4 regions of the Arthrobacter sp. PL16 genome follow, and region 4 is predicted to be linked to each of the others. Evidence: riboswitches for the same ligand, from Rfam matches in the RefSeq annotation. Region 4 holds a riboswitch; each other region holds the start of a gene.
What was found. A riboswitch is a leader RNA that binds a small molecule or an ion and turns the genes downstream of it on or off. The one in region 4 is predicted to bind S-adenosylmethionine.

Region 1 (4,706 bases), on a different contig from region 4:
GGTCGTCGATGCCTCGCAACCGCAGCTCATGGCCACCGATCTCGGCGCCACCCGCGGCGACGGGATCTTCGAATCGATGCTGGCCGTCGACGGCTCCCCGCGCAAGGAACAGGCCCACCTGAGCCGGCTTGCGTCGTCGGCCGCGGCCCTCGACCTGGACGTGCCCGACGCCAACGCCTGGAGCCGCGCGATCCGCACCGGCCTGCGCGAGTTCGCCGCCGCGGAACCGGATCAGGGCGATGCCGTCGTGAAGCTCATCGCCACCCGCGGAGTCGAAGGTGCCGGACGGGCGACGGCGTGGGTGCAGGTGGCACCCGTTCCCGCATCGACGCTGGCGCAGCGAAAGGCGGGCCTGAAGGTCCTCTTCCTCGAGCGGGGCTACGACAGCACCATCGCCCAGCGCGCACCGTGGCTGCTGATGGGCGCCAAGACCCTCTCCTACGCCGTCAATATGGCAGCCGTCCGCCACGCGAGGGCCAATGGAGCAGACGACGTCATCTTCACCTCCTCCGACGGCAAGGTGCTGGAGGGCCCGACGTCGACGGTCCTTCTGGCCTACGACCGGGATGGGCAGAAGACGCTCCTCACTCCGCAGCTCGAGAGCGGCATCCTGGCGGGCACATCCCAGAGTGCGCTCTTCGCGGCCGCCAAGGAGCAGGGCTGGGAGCTCGGCTACGGCCCGCTCGAACCCGACGACCTCCTCGACGCCGACGCCGTCTGGCTCATCTCGAGCATCCGGCTCCTCGTGCCCGTCCTGGTCCTCGACGGCCAGGAGCTCCGTACCTCCGCAGCCCTGACCGCCGAACTCACCGAGCTTGTCGATCGTTTCGTGTAATCCTCACCACAAAATGACGCTGAATGACCCTTTTCCTACGTCAAACGCTGGTTTCGCCGGTCCCGCGTTTTGACCGGGACCTCCGTGCTGCCATAGCGTTTTCATGAAATCAAGAGTTCCAGCCATCGGCCCTGGCCGGCTGGACAGCAACCCTCTCCCGTAGTGGGGTGCTCCAGGTGAAGATTCGGCCGCCGGGCCAAGTCCCCCGGTAGGCAAGTACGGCGTCGTGCGGCCCCTGTTCCGGATCCATCGGGACCTACGGCCCGCTACTACGCGCACAGCCCAGAACAGCGAGCGTGTCACCCAGCAACCAGCAGCGTTCCCCCTGCCGCCATGCGGCATCCCGGAAGAACCCGATCCATCGCCCGTACCCGGGCCAGCACCGAACAAGGACATCATGAACATCTCCCGCAAGGTCCTCGCGGCACTCGCCGTCCCCCTCCTCGCCCTGACGGTTTCCTGCGGCAACAGCAGCAGCAGCGAACCCGCCGAGACCACCGACGCCCTGGCCGGCAGCGACCAGCAGTCGCTGGACAAGTACACCACCGAGACCACCACCCCGGTCGAGGAGATCGACACGGCGGAACTCGGCCTCATCACCGACGGCACGCTGCGCGTCGGGACGCTGTCGGACGCGCCGCCGAACATCTTCCTGGAGGACGGCGTCTTCACCGGCTACGACAACGAGCTGCTGCGCGCCATCGGCGACAAGCTCGGCCTCGAGGTGGAGTTCGCCTCCACCGACTTCTCCGCGCTCCTCGCCCAGGTGCAGAACAAGCAGTACGACGTCGGATCGTCGTCGATCTCCACGACCGAGGCACGCCGCGAGAACGTCGGCTTCACCAACGGCTACGACTTCGGCTACATGGCCGTCGTCGCCAAGAACGGCTCCCCGGTCACCGGCTTCGATTCCCTGTCCGAGGGCACCCGCATCGGTGTGGTCCAGGGCACCGTCCAGGACGACTACGTCTCCAACACCCTGGGCCTCGAGCCCGTGCGCTTCCCGGACTACAACACCGTGTATGCCAACGTGAAGAACGGCCAGGTGGACGCGTGGGTAGCGCCGTCGCAGCAGGCCACCGGACAGGTGAAGGAAGGCGACGACACCACGATCGCCGAGACGATCATCAACACGGAGAACTTCACCGCGTATGCCGTGAACAGCGAGAACCAGCCGCTCATCGATGCCCTCAACGCGGGCCTCGACGCCGTCGTCGCCGACGGCACCTGGACGGAACTCACCAAGGAGTGGTACCCGGACCGCGAGATGCCCTCCGACTGGAAGCCCGGCAGCAAAGCCGTGGAAGTAAAGTAGCGGTCCCTGCATGGACGCCCTGGAACAGCTCGGCAAGACCTTCTTCGACTGGGAGGCGATGGCCGCCGTCCTGCCCGACCTCCTGACCGTCGGCCTGCCGAACACGCTCATGCTCGCCCTGGCCTCGGGGATCATCGGCACGGTCGTCGGCATGGTCCTCGCGATCATGGGGATCTCACGGAACCGGGTGCTGCGATGGATCGCACGCATCTATACGGACATCTTCCGCGGACTGCCCGCCGTCGTGATCATCCTGCTCATCGGTCTGGGGCTCGGTCCGATCCTCCGGCAGATCACGGGCAGCACCAGCCCGTACCCCCTGGGCATCCTCGCCCTGTCGCTGATTGCTTCGGCCTACATCGGGGAGATCTTCCGTTCCGGCATCCAGAGCGTGGAGAAGGGTCAGTTGGAGGCCTCGCGTGCCCTGGGCTTCAGTTACAGCTCGTCCATGCAGCTCGTCGTGGTCCCCCAGGGCGTGCGGCGCGTGCTGCCCGCCCTGGTGAACCAGTTCATCTCGCTCATCAAGGAGTCGTCGCTGATCTACTTCATCGGTCTCGTCGCCAGTGAGCGCGAGCTCTTCCGGGTCGGTAACGACGCCGCCAGCAACACCGGCAACCTGTCGCCGCTCATCGCGGCCGGCGTGTTGTACCTGTGCCTGACCATTCCGCTGACCCACCTGGTCAACTTCATCGACAACCGACTCCGCGTGGGCAAGAAGCAGAAGCCCGAACCGGATGAACTGGCCGCGAGGATCGGCGAAGGAGCAAAGGCGTGACGACCATCGAATCGGGAACCCTGACGGGGCAGAACCTGCACCTGTCCTTCGGCACCAACCATGTGCTGCGAGGTATCGACCTGCACGTGGAGCAGGGGACGACGGCGTCCGTCATCGGCCCGTCCGGCTCCGGGAAGTCGACGCTCCTGCGCGTCCTGAACCGACTGATCGAACCGGACGAGGGGGACATCCTGCTCGACGGACGGTCCGTCCTCAAGGACAACCCGGACGAGCTGCGTCGGCGTATTGGGATGGTGTTCCAGCAGTTCAACCTCTTCCCGCACAAGACGGTGCTGGAGAACGTCTCGCTGGCCCTCCGGAAGCTCCGCCGGATGTCCGCCGGCGAGGCGCGGGAGAAGGCCCTCGCCCAGCTGGACCTCGTGGGCCTGAGGCACAAGGCCGATGTCCGTCCGGGCAACCTGTCCGGTGGACAGCAGCAGCGCGTCGCGATCGCCCGGGCCCTGGCCATGGATCCCGAGGTGATGTTCTTCGACGAAGCGACCTCCGCCCTGGACCCGGAGCTCGTCAAGGGCGTCCTGGCCCTGATGGCGGATCTCGCTACGGCTGGCATGACCATGGTCGTCGTCACGCACGAGATGGGCTTTTCCCGCAACGTCTCCGACACCGTGACCTTCATGGATGGCGGCGTGGTCGTCGAATCCGGCCCCCCGGCCGCAATCTTCGACGATGCGCAGACGCCGCGCCTGCGCTCGTTCCTCTCGGACGTGCTCTAGCAGCACCGGAGTCACCCGACGGCCGCGACAGGCGAACCTGTCGCGGCCGTTCCGCGTCCGGCGACTTCTCCGTGTCCGGCCACTTCTCTGCGTCCGGCCACTTCTCTGCGTCCGACCGGTCCCCGAGCCGGTCAGGACAGGATGAAGTTCCATGTCCCGGCGAGGACGGCCGCCGTCACGGCGCCCACTGCGATCAGGAGTCCGACGACGGCGACGACGGCGTCGAGGCCCGAGAACGTACTCTCACGCGCCCACGTGCGCGTATCGCCCCCGAAACCGCGAGCCTCCATCGCCGTCGCCAGCCGGGTGGCTCGACGGATGGCCTGCACGATCAGACCGAAGGACTGCCCCAGCAGGTTGCGGGTCCGCGCGACCAGCGATCCGTCCGAGCCGATTCCCCGTGCATGCCGCGCGAGCCCCAGCGATTGCCACTGCTCCACGAGCAGCCCCACGAGCCGCAGGGACGCCAGCCCGCCGAGGACGAACCGGTGCGGCAGGTGCAGCTTCTGTGCGAGGGCGTCGGCGAGGTCCGTGGGGTCCGTGGTCAGCAGGACGAAGATGCCGGGAAGCGCGAGCGCCAGGCTCCGCAGCCCGACGGCGATGCCCGATGCGACGGAGCCCTCGGTGAAGAGGAACGGCCCGGCATCGACCAGGACACCGCCGCTCTTCTCGGCGAGCAGCGCGGTTCCGTAGGCGCCGACCGCAGCGGCGATGAGGAGTGGCCAGATCCGCCGGGCGAGTCCCCACAGACTGATGCCCAGGAGCGGCATGAGCGCGAGCTCGCAGGCCAGGACAACCGCGGCGCTCACCCAGTCGATACTCACGAGCAGGGCGAGGGTGATGGCGACGGCGGCGAACAGCTTCGACAGGGGATTCGCCCGCAGGAGCGTCCTGCCGGTGAGGACCGGAGTCAGGTAGTCGGTGCTCACGGGGACACCAGCCGTCCCGCTCCACCGGAGACGTGCAGGGTGGCACCCCCCAGGGCCTCGATGAACTCGGCGTCATGGGTCACCGACAGGACGGCCACTCCGTCGTCGATCAGTTCCC
Region 2 (4,706 bases), on a different contig from region 4:
TTTGCGATCATGTCGGGGTCGTCATGGAACGTCGTCGCCTGCACGATGGCGTTCGCGCGCTCGGCCGGGTTTCCCGACTTGAAGATGCCTGAGCCGACGAACACGCCGTCGGCGCCGAGCTGCATCATCATGGCCGCATCCGCAGGCGTGGCGATGCCACCCGCGGTGAACAGAACCACGGGCAGGCGGCCGGCGGAGGCCACTTCCTTCACGAGTTGATAGGGAGCCTGGAGCTCCTTGGCCGCGACGTACAGCTCATCCTCGGCCATCGAGGACAGCCTGTTGATCTCCGAGCGGATCTTGCGCATGTGCATCGTGGCGTTGGAGACGTCACCGGTACCAGCCTCGCCCTTCGAGCGGATCATCGCAGCGCCCTCGTTGATACGCCGAAGCGCCTCACCGAGGTTGGTGGCTCCGCAGACGAAGGGAATGGTGAACTTCCACTTGTCGATGTGATTGGTGAAGTCGGCGGGCGTGAGGACCTCGGACTCATCGATGTAGTCGACGCCGAGGGACTGAAGGACCTGTGCCTCCACAAAGTGACCGATACGGGCCTTGGCCATGACGGGGATGGACACGGCGTCGATGATGCTGTCGATCATGTCGGGATCGCTCATGCGGGAGACCCCGCCCTGGGCACGGATGTCCGCGGGAACCCGTTCGAGCGCCATGACGGCTACCGCACCGGCGTCCTCGGCGATGCGTGCCTGATCGGCTGTGACGACATCCATGATGACGCCGCCCTTGAGCATTTCAGCCATACCGCGCTTGACCCGGTTGCCGCCGGTCTGCGCTGTGGTTGCCGAATTGTCTTCAACGGTGGACACAACTTGCCCCTAAAGGTAGATAAAAGCTGACCCTTCATGATACGCCGCTCGCGACCCCTCCCCCGCTCGCCAGCGTCCTCCGGTGACACGCACGCCGCCGTGGCGCGGACGAATGCGGATGGATCAGGTCCAGTAGAGGAGCCGGGCAGCGGGTAGGCGCCGCTCCAGTTCCTCCGTGAACCACTGCCGCATCTCCGTCATGGTCTGCTTCGGGTACACGTACTTGACCCCGCCGAACTTCGAACGCTTCTGGCTCCACAGATCCTCGTCCATGTCGAGCTTCGTCCTGGGATACCAGCTCAGCAACACCTCCTTGCTCGCCGGGGTGAAGCGGTGCGTGATAATCTCCGCCGTCAGGTCGAGGTCGTCGATACCGGCGACTGCCTCGGAGATGTCATCCAGCAATGCGCCGTACTGCTCGCGCCAATCCGGTACGGGCATGATGGGCGCGATCGTCAGGCCCACACGGTAGCCGGCTGTAGCCACAGCACGGAGGGCGGCGAGCCGGGCCGGCATACGCGCCGTTCCGCCCTCGAACCGGTTAGCTACCTCGGCAGCATTGACCGAGAAACGGACCCGCGTCCTGCGCCCATGGTCGAGCGTCACCAGCTCTCCGACGTCGTCGAACTTGGTGGTGAACCGCAGTTGGACGTCGCTGCCGAACTCGCCCGAGCCGACGCGGGAGATCGCGGCAGCAAGCGAGCCGGTCACGCTCTCGATGCCGAGTGGATCGGTGTAGCAGGACATCTCGAAGGTCGTGCCCTCGTCACCCCGATCGATGGTTCCGCGGGTGACGGAACCCCTGCCGGCGTGGGTGCGGATCCCGCCCAGCACCTCGTCGAGATTGGCGTAGGCCCGGGTGACCGGAGGCCCCTGCAGGGATCCGGCGAGGTAACAGTACTGGCAGTGGGCGGGGCAGCCCTTGGCGAGGTCGATCCGCCAGTCCGCGCTCGGTGGGATCGGCTGCGGCTTGAGGGCGCTCGGAGGTGCGACGACGACGGCCAGCGTGTTCTTGGCGGATGCGTAGGTTTCGCGCTCGGTGGCGCCACGGAGTCCCGTCAGCGCGTTGCCGGGCAGGATCCGGATGTCGTCGACGCCGGCGATTTCGCAGCGCCTGATGATCTCGGCTGTGTGCGGTAGGTCGGCTGCGGCCCGCGTGATCATCACGTGTCTGGGCACCCACAGACGGGTAGGAGAGAGGGTGGTCAGGTCCATTTCCTGGGCTGTTGTCATTACCTCGTATAACAAGTCGGACGTCTCGGATGTTCCGCCGGATCACGGTCCGTGCGGTCATCCGCACGGTCGTCCGCACGGTTCAGGTCACGCGAGGTCATAGTGCGTTACCGCGCGTCTCAATGCCGTTCCTTCCACCTCTGTCGGCCTAGTCTCGGGAGCACAGATCAAGAGTTCCGACGCAAAGCCCTGGCTCGTCGGACGGCAACCCCCTCCGTGGTGGGGTGCCCCAGGTGAAGATCCGGCACTGCGTGAAGCGCGCGGGGCAAGCACGGCGCGTACCCGAGGGTCCGCGTCCCGTCGATGGGACGTCCATGTCATACATCTGCCTCCTGCTTTCCGGAGCAGCTCTTCTGATCAACGGTCTCGGCCTGCTGGGCCGTGTGGCACCGCGCGATTCGGGATTCTTCAACCTGGTGATCGGTGTACTCCAACTGGTCATCGCCCTGCTGATCGCATCGACGGGAGGCCCGGAAGCCGCTGGTTCGGCCAGCGGAATCGTCCTGTTCGGTCTCACCTACCTCTATGTAGGGCTCAGCTCGGTCGCCGGCCTCGGTTCCGCCGGCGTCGGCTGGTTCTGTGCCTTCGTCGCCGTTCTCGCAGTCGTGTTCGCCGGAACGGAGGCCGACGGCGACCCCATCAATTCCGTGCTGTGGCTCGGTTGGGCGGTGCTCTGGAGCCTCTTCTTCCTGCTGCTCGCCCGCGGCGCCACGCGCCTCACACGAATCACCGCCTGGAGCGCGATCCTCGTCGGCACGTCCAGCACCGTGATTCCCGCCGTCCTCGGCCTCAACGGAGCATGGCCGTCGGGCGGTACCTCTGTCATCGCTGCTGCCGCAGCCCTAGGTGTCCTGTTCGTCGTGGCCGCGACCATCAGCGCACGCCCCGTGCGTGTCCTTACACCCCCGGTACCCGTCTCAGCCTGACGCTCCTCTGCTTCCTCTCTCCCTTCCCGTTCGATCTCCACCAGCGAAAGGTCCGACATGCCGACCCTGACCCACACCCCTCCGACCACGGACGCGGATTACGAACTCCTGGCCGCCCGCTTCCGGCCCCTCTTCGCCGAGATCGCCGAGGGTGCGTCACGCCGCGAGCTCGACCATGAGCTGCCCCGGAAGGAGATCCGATCGCTCATCACTGCCGGGTTCGGAGCGTTGCGGGTGCCTGTCGCAGACGGCGGCCTCGGCGCCTCCCTGCCACAGCTCTTCCGCCTCCTCACCGAGCTGGCAGCTGCCGATTCGAACATCCCGCAAGCGCTGCGCGCGCACTTCGCCTTCGTCGAGGACCGCCTTGTCTCGACCGGCCCTCAGCGCGCAGTCTGGCTCAAGCGCTTCGTCGATGGCGAAACCGTCGGCAATTCGTGGACGGAGGTCGGCGGCGTCACGATCGGCGACGTCATCACCAAGGTGAGCCCCGACCCCGACAGGCACGACGGCGGCTTCCTCATCAGCGGCACCAAGTACTACTCGACCGGCAGCATCTTCGCGGACTGGATCGACACCTTCGCCCAGCGCACCGACAACGACGTCAAGGTGATCGCGGTGGTGAGCGCCCACCAGCCCGGGGTCACGCACGCCGACGACTGGAACGGTTTCGGCCAGCAGACAACCGGCTCCGGTACCTCGACCTTCGAGCGGGCGCGGGTCGACGCCGGGAACGTCATCGACTTCGACACCAGGTTCAAGTACCAGACGGCCTTCTACCAGGCGGTGCTGCTCGCCGTCCTGGCCGGCACCATCACTGCAGCCGAACGCGACGTCGCACACGAGGTGCGCAACCGGACCCGGATCTTCAGCCACGGCAATGCTTCGTCGTTCGCGGCCGACCCGCAGATCCTGCAGGTGATCGGCGAGGTCTCCGCAGCCGCTTACGCCGCGGACGCCACAGTCGAACGGGCCGCCCGCGCCCTGCAGCACGCCTATGAGAGTGCCTTCCTCGACGACGAGGCCGAGGACGAGCGGCGGAACGACGTCGCCGAACTCGAGACCGCGAAGGCGCAGGTGATCCTGACGGCACTTGCCACGAGGGCGACATCGGACGTCTTCAACGCGCTCGCCGCCTCCGGCGTGAGCACGGCGAAGAACTTCGATCGTCACTGGCGGAACGCGCGTACGGCTGCCAACCATAACCCGTGGGTCTTCAAGGCGAGGATCATCGGGGACCACTCGGTGAACGGGGTCGTGCCGCCTCGGGTCTGGTCCATAGGGTCAGCACCCTCGGGCGCCGCGAAAGCGTAAGCGACCGGAGCGATCAGGAGTTGGGGACACTGCCGCGCCACCCTGTCCACCGCCCATGGCAGGGATGCGGCGCGCCGGAGCTGCAGGGCGACAGCTCCGGCGGAGGATGAGGTCCCGTTACCCGGTGTCGTCGCCGTGCGAACTCGAGTGCCTCGGCGCATGTACCGTCGGGCCATGTACCGTCGGGCGGCGGGCGGCCATCATCTCGCGGCGCTCGAGTTCGTCGAGTACGCGGTCCACCGCCTGCTCGGGCCACGGTGAGGAGTGATGTCCTGCCCGCGTGGCTTCAAGTCGGGAGCTACGCGGTACGGCACCCCTCTGGAGGAGCAGCAGATCCACCTGCGAAACGATGTGCAGGTCAGCGGGCAGGAATCCTGAAAGATGTGGCATGGGGGGCGTCCTTCCGAGT
Region 3 (4,706 bases), on a different contig from region 4:
ATGGTGCGGTGGTTCGGCGACCTCTTCGGGCTGCACCAGCTGGACGCCTACCAGCTCCTGACCCAGACGGCGCTCGCGCCGATCGCCAACGCCGTGGACGTCAACTACAGCGTGGTGGTGAAGGCCCCGAAGGCACTCTTCCCAGCCGCTGATGCCTACGGCGGGCTCCATGCGCACCTGCGACGGCAGGGCGCCGGGCTGCGCTGACCGGCGTCCCTGTTCCAGCGAAACACCGCAACCCGACTGAAGGACAACCATGGATCTGCATCTGACCGGCACCACCGCCCTCGTCACCGGCGGGACCAAGGGCATCGGCCGCGCGATCGTGCAATCCTTCGCGCAGGAGGGCGTGAACGTTGCGTTCTGTGCCCGCGACGCCGGGGAGGTGGCGGCGACGGAGGAGGCCCTTGCGTCGTTGGCGGGTCGTGTCAGCGGTTACGTGCTCGACGTCGGCGACAGCCTGGCGGTGCCGGCCTGGGTCGACACCGTGGCGGCGGACTTCGGTGGCATCGATGCTGTGGTGAGCAATGTCAGCGCACTGGCGATCGAGGACACCGAGGCGAACTGGGAGGAGAGCCTGCGGGTGGACCTCCTCGGTACGGTGCGTCTCGTGAAGGCTTCGCTGCCCTATCTCGGGAAGAGCTCGACGCCGTCGATCACCGCCATCTCGAGCGTTTCCGGCCGCGAGGTGGACTTCGCCTCCGGCCCCTACGGGACAGTGAAATCCGCCCTGATCGCCTACATGGCCGGCCTCGCCTTCCAGCTCGCCGCACAGGGCATCCGCGCCAACACCGTCTCGCCCGGCAACACGTACCACGAGGGCGGAGTGTGGCAGGGCATCGAGGCCGGCAACCCCGAGTTCTTCGCGACCGCGATGGGCCTGAACCCGACGGGCCGCATGGGCACGCCGCAGGAGGTGGCGGACGCCGTCGTCTTCCTGGCGAGCCCGCGCTCCAGCCGAACCACCGGCGCCAATCTGCTGATCGACGGCGGGCTCAGCCGCGGCATCCAGTTCTAGCTACCGCGAGCGGCTAGTCGGGTGGGCCTAAGCGATTAGGTCCCGGTACTCGGGGTGGTCCTCGATGAACGCCACCACGAATTCGCACTCCGGCACGACGGTGAGGCGCCGGAGACGGGAGTCGTCGAGGGCGTGCCGGATGAGCGTGCTTCCGACGCCCTGGCCCTCGAGTTCCTCGTCGACGACGGTGTGCGTGAAGACGATCGTGTCGCCGGACCGCTCGTATGCGGCGAAGCCGACGGGATCGCCGTCGAGCGTGGCGACGTAACGGCTCTTCGCCTCGTCGGTGCTGACCTCGACTCCGGGATGATCGGTGCTCATGCAGTCACTCTGGCATTCGCCGCACAGGGCGGTCAACGACGCCGGCGGGGTTGCGCAGGTGTTGCCCTGGTCGAACCAGGAGCAGGTCAGTCGAGCCCGGGTGCCTGCACCGGGGCTGCGCTGCTGTCCATGAGCCACGCCACGGCGTCGGGCTCCGAGGTGAAGTAGCGCGTGGTCGTGGGGGAGCGGTGCGAGAAGCCGGACATCACCTCGTCGATGACGTCCTCGCCGACCAGCGCGACCCGCGAGAAGCCGCGGTAGCCCATCATCCCTATGCGCGCCTCGGGTGTCACGCCGCTGATTCCGTGCATGTGGACAAGGAGCGGCAGGGCTGTTGGACCGTGGAATTCCGCGAGCGCCCGGGCTGCAGCCACAGCGCGTGAGTGGGTGATCTCGACCCCACGCCGCCAGCGCAGAATCAGCATCCCGCTGTCGATACGGGCGTCGAACGGGTCCATCGGGCTCCTTCGGCGGAGTTTTCGGGCATGGCCTTTCAGCGTAGCAAGGCTCACAGCGGGTTCGGGCCGGGTGTCCATGGCTGCACGCCTCGGGCGTCCGGCCCGTGCACGTTGTAGCGTCTGATCCATGACATCGAACATCCTGGTGACCGGGGCGAGTCGAGGCATCGGCGCGTCGATCGCCCACGAAGTGGCCTCCCGTGGACATCGGGTCGCGGTGCACGCGGGGCGGGACGTGGCGGCAGCGGAGGCTGTCCGGAGCGGATTGCCCGGCTCGGGCCACGTGGTCGTGGTGGGCGATGCAGGTGATCCCGACGCGTGCCGGCAGATTGTCGACGACGCCGTCGCAGGCCTCGGCGGCGTCGACGTCCTCGTCAACAACGCAGGGATCTTCGAGGCTCATCCCATCGACACCACCTCCTTCGGCGACTGGCAGCAGGCCTGGCGCCGGACCATCGACGTCAACCTGCTGGGCCCTGCAAACCTGTCCTGGCTGGTGGCGCGCCACCTCCTCGAGCGTCCCTCGGGTCCGTCGGGTGGACGCCTGATCAGCGTCGGATCGCGCGGTGCCTACCGAGGCGAGCCGATAACGCCGGCGTACGGTGCGAGCAAAGCCGGCCTCCACGCGATGACGCAGTCGCTCGCCGTCGCCCTCGCGCCCCACGGCATCCTCACGGCCGCGGTGGCTCCGGGTTTCGTGGAGACCGACATGGGCAGGAGCGTGCTCGACGGCCCGGGCGGGGATGCGGTGCGGGCGCAGAGCCCCTTCGGGCGGGTGGCGACGCCCGGGGACGTAGCCGAATCCGTGGCCTGGCTGGCCACCGAGGCGCCGCTCTGGGTAAGCGGCACCGTGATCGACGTCAACGGGGCGTCCTACCTCCGGTAGCCGGTCATTCATGACGCCGCGTGACGATCGGCTCTGGACGCCGCTGTCACCGCCGACCTAGGCTCGTCACCAGAATCAAGAGTTCCAACGCAAAACCCTGGTTTGTTGGACGGCAACCCTCTCGCTGTAGCGGGGTGCCCCAGGTGAGGATTCGGTCCGGCATGCACCGTGCGGACAAGTATGGCGCTTCCCTACGGCAGTGCCCTGACATGAGGATCCCCATGCCCGCTGCACCCCGCCACATCCGCTTCAACGCGTTCGACATGAACTGCGTAGGCCACCAGTCGCCCGGCCTCTGGCGCCACCCGGAGGACCAGTCCTGGCGTTACAAGGACCTGCGCTACTGGGCCGACCTCGCCCGGACGCTCGAGAAGGGCCTGTTCGACGGCATCTTCATCGCCGACGTCCTCGGCACCTACGACGTCTACGGCGGATCCAACGAGGCGACCCTGCGGCAGGGCACCCAGACGCCGGTCAACGATCCCTTCCTGCTGGTCTCCGCGATGGCCCTGGTCACCGAGCACCTCGGCTTCGGCGTCACCGCCGGCACCGCCTACGAACACCCCTACCCCTTTGCCCGCCGCCTCTCCACGCTCGACCACCTGACCAACGGCAGGGTCGGCTGGAACGTCGTCACCGGGTACCTCCCCTCCGCAGCGCGGAACATGGGTAACGAGGACCAGCTGGAACACGACGAGCGCTACAACCACGCGGACGAGTACCTCGAGGTGCTCTACAAGCTGCTCGAGGGTTCCTGGGAGGACGACGCCGTCGTCCGCGACCGCGAGACCGGAATCTTCACCGACCCCGCCAAGGTGCACGACATCAACCACCAGGGCACCTTCTTCACCGTTCCCGGCATCCACCTCAGCGAACCCTCACCCCAGCGGACGCCCGTCATCTACCAGGCGGGAGCCTCGCCGCGGGGCATCGCCTTCGCCGCGGGCAACGCCGAAGCGGTCTTCGTCGGCGCGCCCACCAAGCCCATCCTGAAGGACGCCGTCACGAAGATCCGCGACGCCGTCGAGGCCGAGGGCCGCGACCGGTACTCCGTCCGCATCTACACGATGCTGACCGTCATCACCGACGAGACCGAGGAGAAGGCGCAGGCAAAGCACGCCGACTACCAGCAGTACGTCAGCTACGAGGGCGCCCTCGTGCTGCTCTCCGGGTGGCTCGGCATCGACCTGAGCGCCTACGACCCCGACGAGCCCATCGGCAACGTGAAGTCCAACGCCATCCAGTCGGCCGTCGCCAACTTCCAGAAGGTCAACGACGACGGCGCCCCCTGGACCGTGCGTGACATCGCGGAGTGGGCGGGCATCGGCGGCCTGGGGCCGCGGATCGTGGGCTCCGGCGCGCAGGTGGCCGACGAGCTGCAGTCCTGGGTCGAGGAAACCGACGTGGACGGGTTCAACCTGGCGTACGCCATCACACCCGGCTCCTTCGAGGATGTCATCACCCACGTCATCCCGGAGCTGCAGAAGCGCGGAGCCTATCCCACGGAGTACGCCGAGGGGACGCTGCGCCAGAAGCTCTTCGGCAAGGGCGACCGCCTGCCCGAGGAGCACCGCGGCGCGCGCTACCGCCTCCAGACCGTCCGCCCCTGACGCGCCCCTGTCACCCCTGATACGTGCAAGGAACCCCATGATCACCCTGAGACAACTCACCAAGACGTACGGCCGCGGAGACACCGCCGTCACCGTGCTCGACCGCCTCGACTTCGAGGTACCGACGGGCCGCATTGCCGCGGTCGTCGGCCCGAGCGGCGCGGGCAAGAGCACCCTCGCCCAGTGCATCAACCTGCTCGAACGGCCCACGTCCGGGTCCGTCGTCGTGAACGGCGAGGAGCTCTCGGGCCTGCCGGAGAAACGGCTCCGCGAGGCGCGGCGGCGCATCGGCACCGTCTTCCAGTCCTCGAGCCTCCTGAGCCGCCGGACCGCCGCCGAGAACATCGCATTGCCCCTCGAATACCTGGGGGTCACGCCGAACGAAGCCAGGGCGCGGGTGGCCGAACTGCTGG
Region 4 (4,706 bases):
TCAGCTCCTGAACATCTTCTTCGCCCTCGTTCCGGTGGCGCTGGTCCTGTTCCTCCTCAGTGGGCACGGGGTGTCCGCCTTCCGCCGCCTCGGCTTCACCTTCGAGAAGCCGCTCCGCACCGTCGGCTTCGGCGTTGGCCTCGCCGCGATCATCGGCGTCGGGACCCTCGGCGTGTACGCGGGCGGCCGCGCCCTGGGGATCACGACGGCGCTCGTGCCCGCTGCGCTCGATGCCTACTGGTGGACCATCCCCGTGCTCATCCTGTCCGCGCTCAGGCACGCGGTGCTCGAGGAGGTGATCGTGGTGGGGTACCTGTTCATCCGCCTGCGGGAACTGGGCTGGTCGACCCCCGCCATCATCATCACCAGCGCCCTCGTGCGGGGAAGCTACCACCTGTACCAGGGCTTCGGTCCGTTCGTCGGCAACGTGCTGATGGGCCTGCTCTTCGGCTGGTTCTATACCCGCACCCGCCGGGTCATGCCGCTCGTCATCGCCCACGCGCTCATCGACATCACCGGCTTCGTCGGATTCGCGCTCATCGGACCGGCTATCGGAATTGGTGGCTGAATTATTTAGACAAGGCTTGCCTTTGTTTATTCCGCACGATAATCATGACTAAATTATCGGTCAATTGCGGTGCTACCGTGGATTTATCCGCATAAGAGCGGCGGCTCCGACCGGGGCTCCACCGGACCAGCCAGGAGGAATCATGAGCGTCGTCACCAGTGTCTCTGAGTGCAGTGTCCACAACTGCTCGTTCAACCACGACGGCTGTACCGCCGTGGCCATCACCGTCTCCGGGAGCGAAGAACACGCCTCCTGCGCCACCTTCATCGACACGTCGATCAGTGGCGGCCTGCCCAAGATGCTCGCGCACGTCGGCGCATGCCAGCGCTCCGAATGCAGCTTCAACCACGACCTCCTGTGCACCGCGCCGGCGGTCAAGGTGGGGCCGGGCGCCGAAGCGGCAGATTGCCTGACGTACACACACGCCTGAACCACCGAACAGAGGAAAGGACCGGACATCAGTCCGGTCCCTTCCTTGTTCGGTGTCCGTAGCCGGACCGTCAGATCTCGATACGGCCCTCGTCGGTCTCGAAGGTCACGGACATGATGCCCGGGGTCCCGTTGGGGGCGATCCACTGGACCTCGACCCCATCGAGCGTCTCCTCGACGTCCGTGCCGAGCCATTCGGTGACGCGCTCGGAAGAGCCGGCGATGGTCAGGCAGTCGAGCTTGACGGATGCGGGCCGGGCCTTGGACGGGTGCAGGGATTCGGTGCCCTCGTCCCAGCGCAGCAGGTACGGGACCTGGGGATCCGCGATGAGGCCCTTGATGCCGATCTGCCGCCAGGTCAGTTCCTGGCCGTCGGGAAACTTGCGGTTGCCGGGAACGGCGCTGCGGCCGAGCCGTTCTTCGAAGGGGCCGAGATCCTCGACCGCGACGCACCAGCCCATCCAGCCTCCACCGGCCTCGGAGCGGGCACGCACGGCCTGGCCGAAGGGAGCCTTGTCCGACGCCGGGTGGTTCAGGGCCTCGACGACCTCGAGGTACTGGTCGTTCGCCAACGGGAAGATCATGTTGCGGGTACCGAAGCGCGGGTGGACACCACCCTTTACGGGGTCCATTCCGAGCTTGGCAGAGATCCGATCGGCCGTCGCAGCAAGTCCGTCGGGTTCGCAGGCATAAGAGACATGGTCCAGTCGCATGCGATTATCTTGGCACTTAGTGATGCACCTCTCGACTTAGGCAACCCTTACCCCCGATCGCTCCCTCATCCGCGCGTCAACCGGACCCTCCAGCGGTGAACCTGCGGTCACTTCATCCAGTGTCATACGGGTTGCCGGATCCGCCCGGATGCGTTTTCATGAATACAGGTCATGAGTGCCAGCACACAGCCCCGGCTTGCTGGCCGGCAACCCTCCAACCGCGGTGGGGTGCCCCGGGTGAAGACCAGGCTCGGCGCTGCATCGGCGCCGTGCAAGCGCGGGCTCCTGCGGGTCCGGTGTCCTGGAGCAGCAGTTACCGGCCGGAGCATCGGACAGGCGGGGCCCCTTCGAACAGGGAGCACCATGTCCAACGATTGGTCCTTTGAGACACGCCAGATCCACGCCGGCCAGGTCCCGGACGCAACCACGGGGGCGCGAGCGCTGCCCATCTACCAGACGTCGTCGTTCGTCTTCCCGAGCGCCGAGAGTGCCGCCAACAGGTTCGCCCTGGCGGAGCTCGCACCCATCTACACGCGTATCGGCAATCCCACCCAGGAGGCGGTGGAGACCAGGATCGCGAGCCTCGAGGGTGGCGTCGGCGCCCTCCTGCTCGCTTCCGGGCAGGCCGCCGAGACCTTCGCGATCCTGAACATCGCCGAGGCGGGCGATCACATCGTCGCCAGCCCCAGCCTGTACGGCGGCACGTACAACCTCTTCAAGCACACGCTGAAGAAGTTCGGGATCGAGACCACGTTCGTGGAGGATCCGGATGACCTCGAGCAGTGGAGGGCGGCCGTGCGGCCGAACACCAAGCTCTTCTTCGGCGAGGTCGTCTCCAACCCCCGGCAGGACGTCCTGGACCTCGAGGGCATCAGTGCCGTCGCCCACGAGCACGGCCTGCCCCTGATCGTGGACAACACACTGTCCACCCCGTACCTGATCCGGCCGATCGAATGGGGCGCGGACATCGTGGTGCACTCCGCCACGAAGTACCTCGGCGGGCACGGCACCGCGATCGCCGGTGTGATCGTCGATTCGGGCAACTTCGACTTCGCGCAGTACCCCGAGCGCTTCCCCGGCCTGAACACGCCGGACGAGAGCTACCACGGGCTCGTCTATGCGCGCGACCTGGGCGTCGGCAGCCCTCTGGGTGCCAACCTCGCCTACATCCTCAAGGCACGCGTGCAGCTGCTGCGCGACCTCGGCGCCTCGGTGTCCCCGTTCAACGCCTTCCTGATCGCGCAGGGACTGGAGACGCTCAGCCTCCGGGTGGAGCGTCACGTGCAGAACGCCCAGGCCGTGGCCGAATGGCTCGAAGGGCACGACGACGTCGAACGCGTCTCCTACGCCGGACTCGCCTCGAGCCCCTGGTACGAGCGGGGGCGCAAGTACGGCCCGAACGGCACGGGCGCGATCGTCAGCTTCGACATCGTCGGTGGAGTAGAGGCGGGCAAGCGGTTCGTGGACGGCCTCGAACTGCACTCCCACGTGGCGAACGTGGGCGATGTCCGCTCGCTCGTCATCCATCCGGCCTCGACGACCCACAGTCAGCTCGGCGCCGAGGCGCAGTTCACGGCCGGTGTGCGTCCGGGCCTCGTCCGGCTGTCGGTGGGACTCGAGAACATCACCGACATCCTCGCCGACCTGGACGCGGGCTTCCGCGCCGCCAAGGGAGCCTAACCTTTCGTGACCACCTACCCTCCTGCTCCGCTGTACCCGGGGAACGACGCCGGCCCCTCGGGGGACGGGCTCCTGCGCGTCGCCCCCATCGGTCCGCTGTTCCTCGAGACCGGGGGTGAGCTGCCGGACGTGCAGCTCGCCTTCGAGACGTGGGGCGAGCTGGACCGGGATGCCTCGAACGCCGTGCTGGTGCAGCATGCCCTCACCGGCAGTTCGCACGTCGCGCGGGGGGCATCGGAGGAGGAGGGCTGGTGGGACTCGCTGGTCGGTCCAGGACGGACCGTGGACACGGACCGCTTCTTCGTGGTGTCCATCAATATGGTGGGAGGCTGCTACGGCTCGACGGGGCCGGCCAGCCTCGCCCCCGACGGCGCTCCCTGGGGATCACGTTTCCCCTTCGTCACCATCCGCGACTCCGTCCGCGCCGAGGCCCTGCTCGCCGACCTGCTCGGTATCGAGCGCTGGCACTCGGTGCTCGGTGGATCGATGGGCGGCGCACGCGCGCTCGAATGGGCCCTGATGTATCCGGACCGCGTGGAGCGGTGCGCCGTCATCGCCTGCACTGCCGCCTCGTCGGCCGAACAGATAGCGTTCGCCCAGGCGCAGCTTCAGGCCATCCGGCTCGATCCCGCCTATCGCGGCGGCGACTACTACGACGGCCCGCTTCCGGAAGCGGGCCTCGGGTTGGCCCGCCGCATCGCGCACATCACCTACCGCTCCGAACGGGAGCTCGAGGCACGCTTCGGTCGGGCGGAGCAGGACGCCGAGCAGCCCTTCGGGGCCGTCCTGCCCTCCCACCGCGGCCGCTACCAGGTGGAGAGCTACCTCGACCACCAGGCCGAGAAACTGGTGGACCGATTCGATGCCAACAGCTATGTCATCCTGACCGAGGCGCTGATGAGCCATGACGCCGCCCGGGACCGGGGGAGCCTGGACGACGCCCTGGGAGCGGCGACGTCGAAGTTCTTCATTGCCGCCGTCGACACGGACCGGCTGTATTTCCCGGTGCAGTCCCGTCGGCTCGCGGAAGGGCTGCCGGGGAACGTCCCCCTCCACCTGATCACCTCGCCCGTGGGTCATGACGCGTTCCTGACCCAGATCCACCAGCTCGACGATCAGCTCAGGACGGCCTTCTTCTCGTCGTAGCAGGTACCGGTTGGGTTTCGTCCTGCGGGCACCTAGTCTGGAGCTAAGCCTGCTTACCGATTTCGCGCGGGCGCGTCCGAGGTCATCGCCTTGGACTCATCGACGGAAGACGAAGAGGAGCTGTTCATGGACCTGAGCACCATCGGCTGGAACCAGGAAGCACGCGACAA

Region 1: it holds a riboswitch for S-adenosylmethionine, as region 4 does, so the genes downstream of both, RCH21_RS04710 (ABC transporter substrate-binding protein) here and RCH21_RS12350 (bifunctional o-acetylhomoserine/o-acetylserine sulfhydrylase) in region 4, are expected to answer to the same signal.
Region 2: it holds a riboswitch for S-adenosylmethionine, as region 4 does, so the genes downstream of both, RCH21_RS10075 (AmiS/UreI family transporter) here and RCH21_RS12350 (bifunctional o-acetylhomoserine/o-acetylserine sulfhydrylase) in region 4, are expected to answer to the same signal.
Region 3: it holds a riboswitch for S-adenosylmethionine, as region 4 does, so the genes downstream of both, RCH21_RS13230 (LLM class flavin-dependent oxidoreductase) here and RCH21_RS12350 (bifunctional o-acetylhomoserine/o-acetylserine sulfhydrylase) in region 4, are expected to answer to the same signal.

What each region holds. Positions count from the first base shown of each region.
Region 1 covers NZ_JAXCIC010000002.1:210,605-215,310, reverse strand. Annotated here, with positions in the region: gene RCH21_RS04715 (aminodeoxychorismate lyase) at 1-835, shown strand, start outside; SAM riboswitch class IV at 943-1,060, shown strand; gene RCH21_RS04710 (ABC transporter substrate-binding protein) at 1,233-2,150, shown strand; gene RCH21_RS04705 (amino acid ABC transporter permease) at 2,161-2,925, shown strand; gene RCH21_RS04700 (amino acid ABC transporter ATP-binding protein) at 2,922-3,659, shown strand; gene RCH21_RS04695 (energy-coupling factor transporter transmembrane component T family protein) at 3,791-4,588, opposite strand; gene RCH21_RS04690 (ABC transporter ATP-binding protein) at 4,585-4,706, opposite strand, start outside.
Region 2 covers NZ_JAXCIC010000004.1:131,224-135,929, forward strand. Annotated here, with positions in the region: gene pdxS (pyridoxal 5'-phosphate synthase lyase subunit PdxS) at 1-827, opposite strand, end outside; gene RCH21_RS10070 (spore photoproduct lyase family protein) at 951-2,060, opposite strand; SAM riboswitch class IV at 2,226-2,338, shown strand; gene RCH21_RS10075 (AmiS/UreI family transporter) at 2,375-2,986, shown strand; gene RCH21_RS10080 (acyl-CoA dehydrogenase family protein) at 3,044-4,297, shown strand; gene RCH21_RS10085 (hypothetical protein) at 4,415-4,687, opposite strand.
Region 3 covers NZ_JAXCIC010000006.1:158,923-163,628, reverse strand. Annotated here, with positions in the region: gene RCH21_RS13255 (acetamidase/formamidase family protein) at 1-207, shown strand, start outside; gene RCH21_RS13250 (SDR family NAD(P)-dependent oxidoreductase) at 257-1,018, shown strand; gene RCH21_RS13245 (GNAT family N-acetyltransferase) at 1,046-1,339, opposite strand; gene RCH21_RS13240 (STAS/SEC14 domain-containing protein) at 1,426-1,797, opposite strand; gene RCH21_RS13235 (SDR family NAD(P)-dependent oxidoreductase) at 1,925-2,683, shown strand; SAM riboswitch class IV at 2,757-2,870, shown strand; gene RCH21_RS13230 (LLM class flavin-dependent oxidoreductase) at 2,905-4,293, shown strand; gene RCH21_RS13225 (methionine ABC transporter ATP-binding protein) at 4,331-4,706, shown strand, end outside.
Region 4 covers NZ_JAXCIC010000005.1:298,450-303,155, forward strand. Annotated here, with positions in the region: gene RCH21_RS12335 (CPBP family intramembrane glutamic endopeptidase) at 1-568, shown strand, start outside; gene RCH21_RS12340 (DUF1540 domain-containing protein) at 711-998, shown strand; gene RCH21_RS12345 (VOC family protein) at 1,069-1,710, opposite strand; SAM riboswitch class IV at 1,878-1,994, shown strand; gene RCH21_RS12350 (bifunctional o-acetylhomoserine/o-acetylserine sulfhydrylase) at 2,074-3,390, shown strand; gene metX (homoserine O-acetyltransferase MetX) at 3,397-4,536, shown strand; gene RCH21_RS12360 (hypothetical protein) at 4,663-4,706, shown strand, end outside.